4 regions of the Xenorhabdus siamensis genome follow, and region 4 is predicted to be linked to each of the others. Evidence: predicted binding sites of a transcription regulator. Region 4 holds the regulator's gene; each other region holds the start of a gene.
What was found. Region 4 encodes Fur, which represses iron uptake genes when iron is present. Its sites were predicted from a motif close to ATAATAATGAGAACNACTATCAA; they were not measured.
Positions count from the first base shown of each region.

Region 1: a site for Fur is predicted at 1,343-1,365, ahead of AAC852_RS09270 (TonB-dependent receptor domain-containing protein). Genes of this name have one in related genera too.
Region 2: a site for Fur is predicted at 1,996-2,018, ahead of sodA (superoxide dismutase [Mn]). Genes of this name have one in related genera too.
Region 3: a site for Fur is predicted at 1,230-1,252, ahead of AAC852_RS10565 (TonB-dependent hemoglobin/transferrin/lactoferrin family receptor). Genes of this name have one in related genera too.

Region 1 is NZ_JBBMXE010000009.1:22,545-25,763, forward strand. It holds gene AAC852_RS09265 (acetyl/propionyl/methylcrotonyl-CoA carboxylase subunit alpha) at 1-944, shown strand, start outside; gene AAC852_RS09270 (TonB-dependent receptor domain-containing protein) at 1,388-3,219, shown strand, end outside.
Region 2 is NZ_JBBMXE010000005.1:142,465-145,683, reverse strand. It holds gene AAC852_RS04585 (glycosyltransferase) at 1-220, opposite strand, end outside; gene yiiM (6-hydroxyaminopurine reductase) at 426-1,100, opposite strand; gene sodA (superoxide dismutase [Mn]) at 1,274-1,900, opposite strand; gene acs (acetate--CoA ligase) at 2,295-3,219, shown strand, end outside.
Region 3 is NZ_JBBMXE010000010.1:38,544-41,762, reverse strand. It holds gene betA (choline dehydrogenase) at 1-467, shown strand, start outside; gene AAC852_RS10570 (YtxH domain-containing protein) at 543-1,070, opposite strand; gene AAC852_RS10565 (TonB-dependent hemoglobin/transferrin/lactoferrin family receptor) at 1,323-3,219, shown strand, end outside.
Region 4 is NZ_JBBMXE010000008.1:145,593-148,811, forward strand. It holds gene AAC852_RS08865 (TetR/AcrR family transcriptional regulator) at 1-122, shown strand, start outside; gene ybfE (LexA regulated protein) at 390-680, shown strand; gene fldA (flavodoxin FldA) at 855-1,388, shown strand; gene fur (ferric iron uptake transcriptional regulator) at 1,594-2,043, shown strand; gene AAC852_RS08885 (beta-N-acetylhexosaminidase) at 2,160-3,219, opposite strand, start outside.

The DNA.
Region 1 (3,219 bases), on a different contig from region 4:
GAGCGGGGACGGTCGAATTTTTACTTAGTACTGATGGTACGCTCTCTTTTTTAGAAGTGAATACTCGCTTACAAGTTGAGCACCCTGTTACGGAAGAAACAACAGGGATTGATTTGGTTATTGAACAGTTGAGGATTGCAGAAGGTTATCCGTTAAGCATCCAAGAAACACCTGCACCAAGAGGACATTCGTTTGAATTTCGCATCAATGCGGAAGATGCAGGAAAAGGTTTTTTACCCACAGCCGGCGTTATCACAGAGTTTCTCCCACCTTCTGGTCCCGGTATTCGTCTGGACTCTGGTGTAATGAGTGGTTCTACAATCCCCGCCACTTTTGATTCATTGATGGCGAAACTGATTGTCACAGGAACAACGCGTGAGCAGGCTCTTGCTCGTGCCCGTCGGGCATTACAAGAATTTAAAATCAGTGGAGTAGCATCAGTTTTACCTTTCCACCGAGCTGTAATTGAACATTCTGATTTTGTCTCAGGAGATAATTTCAATGTTCATACCCGTTGGATTGAAACAGATTTTGCCGATGAACTGGAAGCTTCGCTGCGTCAAATCCCTGCTGAGGATAAGTATATCACCCGCACATATATTGAAATTGATGGTCGCAGGCATGAATTGGGCTTGTCATCAGATCTATTGGCAGGTTTAGCAAAGTTAGCGTCTGTCAATGAGAAGCAATCTTCTCAGCCAATAGCAGCAAAGCAAAAAACGTTGCAAGATCCCCGTCAGGTAAAGGCACCTATTTCCGGCATCCTGCATTCTTGGTTGGTGCAGGAAGGGGAGAACGTTAATGAAGGTGATGTAATTGCCGTAATGGAAGCCATGAAAATGGAAGTACAGATCCGTGCACATTGTTCAGGGAGAATCACATTCTGCGCTCAGGCCGGGAATTATCAGGATGCAGACAAAATTTTGGCCAGAATAGAGTATTAATATTTTATCTAACAAGCCAACGGGTATAGATTTATACCCGTTTTGAGCTTTGAGATGAAAATCCCGCGCGTTATGGTTTTAATGTGAATTTGTTAGATTTAGGCGTGTTTGCTTAGGAACGCTTGGATATTAATCGAGGATATCGGGTGTTATAGGAAACTGAAGGAGATTCAATTGATATCTTGTTGTTCCTGAGTATCCGACAAATTTTCATTCAGGCTCTTTATCGCCATCAACTTCTTCATCTATTCAATAAATAAACCTGCTTTTGTGAACTCAGATCGTCAACAAATCTTCGCTAAGAGCCAAGAATAGTAGAATTTATTGGGACCTGATACCGGATTCAAATAATTAAAATAAACGATAGTCACTTAAGGTTATTTACATTTACTATAGAAATATAAATAATAATAATTATCAATCATGTTTTAACTGAAAAATGTATGTCTAAAATTACCAAAATTTACGCAAGCTTGGCTAAAAGTGGCCTGTGTGTTCCTTTGATGTCAGCATCAATGTTGACAGTGGCTATTTCTACTAACGCACTAGCAAACACCGAAGGACCAATCAAAAAATCAACGGCAACTGGCGATACACTCGTTGTTATTGCAGGTAACAATGCAGAACAAGAGAGTGGAAAAGTCAACCGTAACGAAATTAAAGTCAGACAAGCACAAAGTGTCGGTGAGATTTTAAAGAATGTACCGGGTGTTCAAGCGGGTCACCCCAGCGCTTTAGGACAGCGTTTTAAAATCCGTGGCATGGATGATCAGTTCATCAACGTAACGGTTGATGGTGCACGGCAAGAGGGATATCACTTCCATCATGCGGGGAACTACGGTATAGACCCTGAAATGCTGAAGCAAATTGATATCAGCGTTGGTACTAATAGTATTACCTATGATACTGGAGCCCTTGGCGGTGCATTAAAATTTGAAACCGTTGATGCTGGTGATTTATTAGAGCCGGGCCAATTATTTGGTACAAAAGGTAAATTAAGTTATGTCAGTAATGGCTCTGAGTTCCAACAATCTTTAGCAACTTATGGCAGAGTGGGAGCCGTTGATTTATTAGGCTACTTTAACCATCGTAATATAAATGATGCTGAATCGGGCCGAGATAGCCGCGGAAGAGATTCAATCCCTACCGATGGGAAGCTGGTCAATTACTTATTAAAAGCGAAATTCAATCTGACTGATGATCAGTACATCAGTGTATCAAAAGAACATTATCAGAATGATGCGGATACTAATTTCAGATTGAATTTTGGCTCGGACATCAATAAAGGGAAAAAAGGAGCGTACGCTTTAGAGCGTGATGCTTATAATCTTACTTACAGATATGTACCAGTCGATAATGACTTCATTGATTTAAAAATTTCTGCCTATCACACAGAACAAAATTTCAATCATATGAGGGAAGTCGGTGGGCCTGGAAAAGGATTTGACAGTATTGTTGAAACCCAAGGCATTAGGGCGCGTAATGTCTCTAATTTTGATACCCAGAAATTATCCCATGTTTTAACTTATGGGTATGAATATTTTGATACCAGAATGGCATACACTGATGTATCAGAAAATGTACACAAAAAAGCAGTAGAAACAGGAAAGTCATCATCTATTTATTTGGAAGATGATATTCAATTTGCTGATTTCCATATCATACCAGGTGTCAGATGGGATCATTACAAATACAACACTGTTAATAAAAACCATGAACCTTTTGAGAGAACTTACGCTCGTTTCTCAAAAGCACTTGGTTTGAAATATGAACTTGGCGCGTCAACCACATTATTTGCCAATTATACCGAACTTTTCAGAGGGCCATTAGGCAAAGAGATTGGTCTGGGGCCAAGCAATCACAATGCTAACTTGAAAACTACAACAGGGTACAACTTAGAAACTGGCGTAGCGGGAACATATCCTAGTGTTTTTGCTGAAAACGACTCATTTACTGTAATTGGTAAAGTATTCCAGACCAATTTCAAAAACCTGTCTACGACTTTAGCGAAAAGAGCGCTACACAACATCCCAAAATCCAGATTGGAAGGGTTTGAATTAGCGGCCAAATATAAACTGGATAATTTGTCCTTAAGAGCGACTTATGCCAAAGCGAATAATAAAATTATGCAAGGTAATGAGTTGTTTGACAGAAGATTAGAATTCACACCAACCATTGGTGATTCTTTCACCATTGGAGGAAGTTACTTGTTTGATAAAACCGACATTGAACTCGGTTGGAATTCCCGATTTGTCCGGTCAGTAGACGCGAAGGG
Region 2 (3,219 bases), on a different contig from region 4:
ATTCACATCCAAATAACTCACCTACATTAATTACACCAAATTTACTATCAATGTTTTCTATCATATTATTAAATGTTCTTGTCATTAATGATTTGTTAAGAACCCATAAATGCACTTCAAAACCATGGTTATGCGTTTTCATTTCAATAATATTTCTCATAAACTTCTCTGGTATATCTTTACCAGTCCAGAAATAGTGGATTTTATTTGGTACATTCACAAATCACCTCTTCATTATTATTAATGTTTTAATTTTGATTGAATTTGTATTTTTTGCAGAATAAGAAATTCGTATGGATAATCCATTCTAATAATGTAAATACACATTTTTGTGACATTTATCACATTTTAAAAATAAGTATGACGATAACAATAATCTGATTATCGTCAACTGTGCTCTGACAATATATTGTTTGACGATTTTCTTAATTATTTCCAAATAAACGACGATTGAAGTCCTCTATTTTTCCATGCAATATCCGCTTTTGCATCGTTAGACTCCAGCTAGCAGATAACCCTGCTGCCCTCATTAAACTTTGGTATTGTTCTCCATCAAATGGGCTATGGAAAGCAATGGAAATCGCATCCTTAACAGAAACATCACTATTTCGACTTAATAATTTTAGTGGTTCAGCAGCACTGACAAAACCTGAAGAGATGACCCGATATAACCAACCGCAATACCCTTTATCTTGCATCATGGCTGCAAAATTCGCAATTCCAGTAATAAGGTTAAGTTTGTAGCAAGGAGAACGGGGTTGTGTCACCTGAATAATTGCTTCTCCCCACTGGAAAATATCCCCAATATAAACATTCTCTTCTGTCATACCTTCCGTTGATATGTTTTCACCAAATAAGGGAGATACAAATAATTCCACTAATTCAGGAAATTGCCTTTTCCAAAAGAGGTAATGTTCCATAGGATAATGACAAAGCGCGCGATCAGGACCGCCATGAAAACGAGTCTCTGCCTGTTCATCACCTTCCAGACCAAGAGAGGTTAGCTGTAAGCGTCCATTCACCAACAGTTTGTTGATTGCACTGAAACCCCACTTTTCGGAAGATGTTATTTTACCTCTATATACCTGTGGGTAATACATTTCTATTTCTCCTCAATAGGCTAATATAAATATTATCCTGACCAAATAAACGCCAAGTTTCATCTTTTTGCCCTTTTAAAGCAGAAAAGATGTCAAATGATAGCGAATATTATGAGCAATAAAAATGCTGACCCCACAGTGATCAGCATTATTAAGAGAGGGATTTTTAGAACTTATTCCATTTTTTCTTCGTAACGTTTTGCCGCTTCTTCCCAATTTACGACATGCCAAAATGCCTTAATATAGTCGGGACGACGGTTTTGATACTTCAGATAATAAGCATGTTCCCACACATCCAATCCCAAAATAGGATAACCTGAAGTACCGGAAATCTCTTCACCCATCAATGGGCTATCCTGATTTGCAGTAGAAACAACGTCAAGTTTGCCATCTTCTTTTAAGACTAACCAAGCCCACCCAGAGCCAAAACGGGTTGCGGCTGCTTGTTCAAATTTTTCTTTGAAAGCATCAACGCTACCAAAATCCCTTTCTATCGCAGCTTTTAAAGCACCAGATAAAGTTGTTTTTAACTTCAACCACTTCCAGAACAGACTATGATTTAAATGACCTCCTGCATTATTACGTATGAGAGTACGTTTATCAGCAGGAACTTCATCAAGCCGCTGAACTAGTTCATCAACCCCCAGAGAGGCTAGTTCTGGACAGTCTTCCAATGCAGTATTGAGATTTGTAATGTAAGCTTGATGGTGTTTGGTGTGATGAATTATCATCGTTTGTTCATCGAAATGCGGCTCTAGCGCGTCATAAGGATATGGTAGAGAAGGTAGTGAATGGCTCATGTCATATCTCCAGTTGTTTTAAAATATACACACCTTTTATTTATTGGGTATGAGGCTCACGCCTTGTGAACTGCAAGATTATTATAGTGAATTAAACGATAATGAAAACGATTATCAATTCCATATTATAACTATGGTTTCTTTTTAATTTCTCTTTTATTTCGTTTCTTAGACGAAATAACTAAATAAAATCCATCAGTTAGTGTATTTGTTTAAATAATGAAATTATTAATGACAATTAATTTTCACAAATACGCCGCACTAAATGCTCATCTCATGAAATTCATTCTTTCCAATTGCGTGATCTTCCGCCCAAAAAAGAAACAAAATTTCTTCTTACACTTTAGTTAACCTTGTTTTGACATAGTATTAACAATTGCAAGGAGATAAAAATATGACTCAAATAATCAAGCATCCTATTCCTGCTGACATCGCAGAAACAGCCCTGATAAACAAGCAACAATATATGCAAGACTACCAATGGTCACTACAAGATCCTGAAGGGTTCTGGGGTGAGAAAGGTAAAATACTGGATTGGATCAAACCTTATACCACGGTTAAAAACAGCTCTTTTGACCCCGGACACATCAGTATCCGTTGGTTTGAAGATGGAACACTGAATCTAAGTGCTAACTGCCTTGACCGCCATTTACAAGAACGTGGTAATCAGACTGCCATTATCTGGGAAGGAGATAATCCCACTGAATCCAGATATGTTACGTATCAAGAGCTATATCACGATGTCTGTCAATTCGCTAATGCATTGAAAAAAATAGGGATTAAAAAAGGTGATGTCGTCGCTATCTATATGCCAATGGTGCCGGAAGCTGCTGTTGCCATGCTGGCCTGTGCCCGGATTGGCGCAATTCACTCGGTGATTTTCGGTGGTTTTTCTCCTGATGCAATTTCTGGTCGGGTTATCGATTCAAATGCCAAGTTAATTATTACTGCTAATGAAGGTATACGAGCCGGACGAACTGTTCCACTGAAAAAAAATGTTGATGAAGCACTGAGCAACCCAACCGTGACAAGTGTTACCAATGTTGTTGTTTTTAAACGTACAGATAATGCCACAAGCTGGCAAACCGAACGTGATTTATGGTGGCATGAATTAACTGATGGGATGAATGCAGACTGTCCGGCCGAAGAGATGAATGCAGAAGATCCGCTATTCATTCTTTATACTTCCGGCTCCACAGGTAAACCCAAAGGTGTTCTGCATACCACTGGTGGTTATCTGGTCTACGCGTCTTTGACGTTCAAATATACGTTTGATTACCGTCCTGGTGAAGTTTATTGGTGTACAGCCGATATCGGTT
Region 3 (3,219 bases), on a different contig from region 4:
TTTTGTTTAACTATATGTCTACAGAACAGGACTGGCAGGAATTCCGCGATGCCATTCGCATCACACGAGAAATCATGGTACAACCCGCACTTGCGCCTTATTGTGGCCGGGAGATAAGCCCCGGAGCTGATATTCAGACAGATGAGCAGTTGGATGCCTTTATTCGTGAACGTGCCGAGACAGCTTTTCATCCATCCTGTAGTTGTAAGATGGGATTTGATGAAATGGCGGTTGTTGATGGTCAAGGGCGAGTGCATGGTGTTGAAAACCTGCGTGTCATTGATGCGTCTATTATGCCGGAAATTATTACCGGCAATTTGAATGCCACCACCATCATGATGGCAGAGAAAATCGGCGATAAAATCCGGGGACATACCCCTTTGCCCCGTAGTCAGGCAAAATATTATGTCGCCAATGGTGCTCCGGTACGTAAATCGCCGGTCAACACATCATCAAAAATTTCCTGAAAAAAGGGTGATCACGTTCAGATCACCCTTCCTATATAAATAAATTATCAGAGTGATAAATTCTGGCACACTGAATTAACCTTCCTCTTTTTTACTATTATCACCTTTAAGACTATTGATTAAATCATCCGTTTTTTTATCAGTATCCGATTTGATTTCTTTCGTCTTCGACTTTATTTCATCTGCAAACCGATTAATTTTATCCGTGGCCTGTTGTTGTACCTCCCCCGCTTTGGCTGCCACCTTATCCGCTGCGTCATTTAGAGATTTTGTCACATCATCCTTTACATCAGCCGTCTTGGAAGATTGCGTTTGACTTACCGCATCATGAGTGGAATGGTTGATGTTACCCTGTGTTTCCCTGGATTTATCTACCGACTCACGTTCTCCGCCCGTAGCATTGTCTTTCATGCCTTGTGGTTTTTCTTTTTCATTGTCCGTATCCGTCATTCCTGAGTTTTTTTGCTCAGTATCCGTTTTCATTTGAGACGCACTATCTTCAGTTTGATGGGTTGAATCCTCCGCTTTTTTGGAAGCATCATCACAACCTGCAATAAATGCCACAATTCCTACCAAGAACAGTGTACTAAGAATCTTCTTCATTGATTAACCCCTTGCACTTACGGAAATAACCTTGCGAATGAGTGTCCTGGTTTTTATACCACAACATCCCATAAGCACTTTGCAGCAAACGATGTCTATAAAAACGATGCCTATAAAAAAACTGTACTGATAAAAAGCATGCCGTTAAAAAATACACATATAAAAATAATTCTCATTTTCATCTACCCGATTTACTTTCCTGGGTGACTTATAACAATGCAATATTTCACACAGACACTTTCCGGGAAATTTATGGCAAATAATAGTCAAAATTTAGAAAAACACCCAATCGCAACTTTTATCCGAAAAATTTTAAGCGGAACATTCTCTGGCACTCTGGTGCTAGGCACTGTATTTTCCGGCTCAGTTTCGGCTACTGAAATTCCTTCAAAACAAAAGTCAGAAAAGAAAAATGAGGTGATGCAGCTTTCTACGCTTTCTGTTGTAGGGAGTACACATAACAGCACCAGTGCGGGTAGTTCTGCACTTAAAAAGGAAGATATTGACCGTACTCAGGCGGATAATATCGCTGAGCTGCTTGGACAACTTCCCGGCGTTTCAATGTCTGGTTCACCACGTCCCGGCGGACAAACATTAAATATCTGGGGGATGGGTGACCAAGAAGATGTCAAAGTGACACTGGATGATGCCCCAAAAGGGTTTGAGAAATACCGCCAGGGTTCCATCTTTATCGAACCTGAATTAATCAAACGGATTGATGTGGATAAAGGGCCACATAATATATTGAATGGCAACGGTGGGTTTGGTGGCTCGGTTAAAATTGTGACCAAAGACGCCAGCGATTTATTGCGCCCTGATGAGGATTGGGGTGGTTTTATTAAACAAAGCTACCATACCAATGACAGACAGTGGATCAACAGTGCTGCATTATATGGCAGAGATGCCAATGGCTACGCTGATGGATTACTGTATTTCAGCAAACGCGATGGTCATAATATCCAGCGCCCTGATGGCACACGCTTTGAGTTTTCACAAAACAATCAAACATCCTATTTATTGAAAACCAATTTCTACCCCAGTGATGCGCATACAATAAGTTTATCTGCGATGCGCTCTGAATCGGATGGCTGGCAGCCGTGGGCGGCTAAACGGGATAAGATGACCGTTCCATCAGCCGTTGATGTAGAGAAATACGGTTGGAATGGCGCCTGGAAAAGAAAACTGATTTTCCGTGATCAAATCGATCAAAACTATTCCGCCAAATGGAATATCGCCCCCGAAGATAATCCATGGATTAATCTGACACTGACTTACGCTTATTCCAAAACCAAACAAAACGATAGTCGCCCAAGAAACGCTGCTTCTTTTTTCAGTGGCTCAATGGGGAACAAAAGTTGGACGGATTACACCGACAATATGGTTGAGATCAACAATAATAGTGTGTTCTCAACAGGTGTAATCGAGCATGAATTAATAGCTGGAACCCGTTGGCATAAGAATCAGCGCAACGTTTTAATGTTCGATAAAAGTAAAAGTAAAAATATACAAAACAATGCTGAGTATAATTACGGCTATTATCAGCCTCACTATATGCCATCGGGCACTCAGCATACCTACAGTCTCTATATGCAGGATTCTCTGAAGCTGGGTAGCGTTACAGTTACACCAGGAGTGCGCTATGACCATGTAAAAAATACGGGTGAAGAAAATAAGGCCCCTCGTTTTAACAATAAATCCCCCGAAGCCAATCATGACTACAGCAGTGTAACTTATACTGGCTGGACACCTCATCTGGGCTTAATGTGGAAAACTACTCCGAATCTCTCACTATTTGCAGACATCAGCCATACATGGAGAGCACCACTGGTAGATGAACAATATGAGGTTCAGTCAGAAGGAACCTCCGTTCCGGGCTCCAGCCGTAACCTAAGTACTGAAAAAATGACAGGAATACGATTTGGTGCCATTTTTGATTACGATAATCTGATGCTTGAGAATGACAGTCTACAAATCCGTACTACGCTATTCCATAATCGGGGAAAAGATGAAATTTTCAAAAGACGTGGAATTTATTGTGAGGAACACCATAAAAGTGGTTTATCTAATGCATGTGGAAAACCATTATCGAATCACCGCAATCTACCCGGCTACACCATACAAGGGTTGGAAATAGAAACTTTCTACGATA
Region 4 (3,219 bases):
CTTCCTGGTTAATGATCGTCGTTGATGGCGCTATCGGAAGGCAAATCATGGGCTCTGATTTTAAATGGCGTGAAAGCCTTGATGCTCTTATTTATTTAATACGAAAAGCCTTTACTCCATAACTCTTACAACCGTTTTCTGATTAAGGCATTTGCCTTAATCAGACCAACACAACTCTTTTTTCTCCATTTTATTTCTTTTCACACCGTACTTGTTATACATCACGCTATACACCACTTTCCCGGCATTATTATGTCTGAATTTTGGCTGAACCCAACAATCTCTCTTATCAACCAACAATCTCTCCCATCAACCAGTAGCGACACGCGTCCAGCTAAGGTATCATTGCCCGCTATATTATTGGTACACGCCCTTTATCAATCGAATTTATGGCAAAAGAACAAACTGATCGCACCACACTGGATTTGTTCGCAGATGAACGCAGGCCAGGGCGACCTAAAACAAATCCGCTGTCCAGAGATGAACAGCTTAGGATCAATAAACGCAACCAGTTGCGCCGGGATAAAGTCAAAGGACTGCGTCGGGTGGAACTCAAACTCAATGAAGATGCTGTTGGTGCTCTCAACCATCTGGCAAAACAGCGCAATATCAGCCGCAGTGAATTGATTGAACAGATGTTGCTGGCTCAACTGGCAACAGAGAATCGCCTTACCAATTAACGGCTTTAATTCAACAGAATGAAGCGGCGTCACCACACAAATCTGACAGACTTGTCACTGATGTTTGGTCAAAATAACGTTTTTCATTTTAATAAAACTGCTATTTTTCCTGCTGATTTCAGCGTGACGTGTATAGATTTAATACACTAATAGAACAAGAGGTTAATCTACTTTATGGCAATAATAGGTATATTCTTCGGCAGCGACACTGGCAACACAGAGAACATTGCCAAAATGATCCAAGAAAAACTGGGCGGTGCTGATGTTGCGGAAGTTCACGATATTGCCAAAAGCAGCAAGGAAGATCTTGAAGCCTTCGATATCCTGCTGCTAGGCATTCCAACCTGGTACTACGGCGAAGCTCAATGTGACTGGGATGATTTCTTCCCAACTCTGGAAGAGATCAATTTTGAAGGGAAGTTAGTTGCCCTGTTTGGTTGTGGTGATCAGGAAGATTATGCAGAATATTTCTGTGATGCTATGGGCACCATCCGCGATATTATCGAACCTCGTGGTGCAATCATTGTTGGACACTGGCCAACTGAAGGGTATCACTTTGAAGTATCTAAAGGTATGGCTGACGATAATCACTTCATTGGTCTTGCTATTGATGAAGATCGCCAACCAGAATTGACCGAAGAGCGTGTTGATGCTTGGGTACAGCAGATTAAGGCTGAAATGAGCCTATCAGAGATCCTCGGCGCATAAAAGATACCCTCGTGTGTGTATTAAGGAAACAATTACCTTTTACACGGGATAATTCTTAAATTATGTGTCATGATAGCGAAGTGGGCATGGTTTTCATTTTCAATATCCATGCCTATAATTTACAGCGTGAAACTAAATCATAATTCTCTCACGATACCCCAAGTATCACAAGTTCACTAAACTCAAGTTACAGGACTGAATCCGCATGACCGACAACAATAAAGCATTGAAAAATGCTGGACTTAAAGTAACACTTCCTCGCCTGAAAATTCTGGAAGTGCTACAGGACCCAGAATGCCATCATGTCAGTGCGGAGGATCTCTATAAAAAACTGATTGATATCGGTGAAGAGATTGGCCTCGCCACTGTCTATCGCGTGTTGAACCAGTTCGATGATGCCGGCATTGTCACTCGCCACAATTTTGAAGGCGGTAAATCGGTTTTTGAACTCACTCAGCAACATCACCATGACCATCTGATTTGCCTCGACTGTGGTAAAGTGATTGAGTTCAGCGATGAGTCCATTGAAGAACGTCAGAAAGATATTGCTGCACGTCATGGAATCAAGTTGTCAAATCATAGTCTCTATTTGTATGGTCACTGTACTACAGGTGATTGCCGTAAAGATAGTACGTTACATGATGAGAAAGCATGATAAGAAGACACGATAAGAAGTGATACATGCTACTCACTTCCAATATCTGCTCTTGTCAAAAGGAGCTGCTGCCGATTAGCTTAAGCTAATCGGCAGGTTGCTTTTTTTACAGGTGGTTATTTTTGATATACGTCTTCAATTCGACTAAAACGCTTACCATCAGTGCTAACAGAACGGACTTTCACATTACCTTCAACGTGCGGTCTTTGTCTGTCATCATAAATTTCCCAAGTTTTGCCATCATTCAATGAATACTGAATTGCCAACCCCGGCAAGGCAATGTTTGCTTCCAATGTCCCTGACACAATCCTTGCTCCCGGTATTGGTAATCGATATGCAACATGCGCTTTATCCAGTTTTGCCATTTCACGTTGCCCCATTAAATTGGCAAAACGACGCCAATCATTATTGAGTTTATCGGTTTCAACATACCGTGTGACTCCGCCTTTATACTCCCTGCCCTGTTGGTAATTCTGTTCCCATTCAGCCTGATGCCACGCACGTTCCGCCAGCGGCAGCAAACGCGGATAAATCATATATTCCATTTGCTGATCAGTACGCACCGTTTCACTCCATAACAGCCCTGATACGCCATACGCCCCTGGCCAACGTTTATTACTGGTGGTATTGAAATAGTTACCATTGATATCCACCGAAGTTTCGGCATTTTGTGGCATATTATTTGGTGCAAAACTGAAGATTTTGGCTTCATCATTAAAACGGGATGCCCAATAATAGCCCCGCTCTTTCGGATTGACTTCGTACGGCATATCTAGGTAAACATAATCAGGGCTGGAAACAACGACACGATAACCTTTGTTTGCCCAGTCATTAACGGAATCATAACCTCCCCAATAGAGCGTATCCCAAAAGTTTACCGTAACATGCTGAGTAGCAAAGTCTTTAGCCGATTTCGCATGTTTCAGGCCATCCTGCCATGACTGCATTGTCTCAATACCATGAGCATTGACAATCTTACTCACTTCAATTGCGAAGTAACTGGCCAGCTCATCAACATCTTTGATAATGCCCTTCGTAATCATTTTTTGACAAGCCTGAGATTTTGCCCATGGTTTGTCTTCGATTTTTTTATTTATAATCCCCTTACCCGGTTCAATTGGGCCATCTTTATCCTGATAACCCGCCCCTAAACGAATATTTTTCGCTTCATCACCG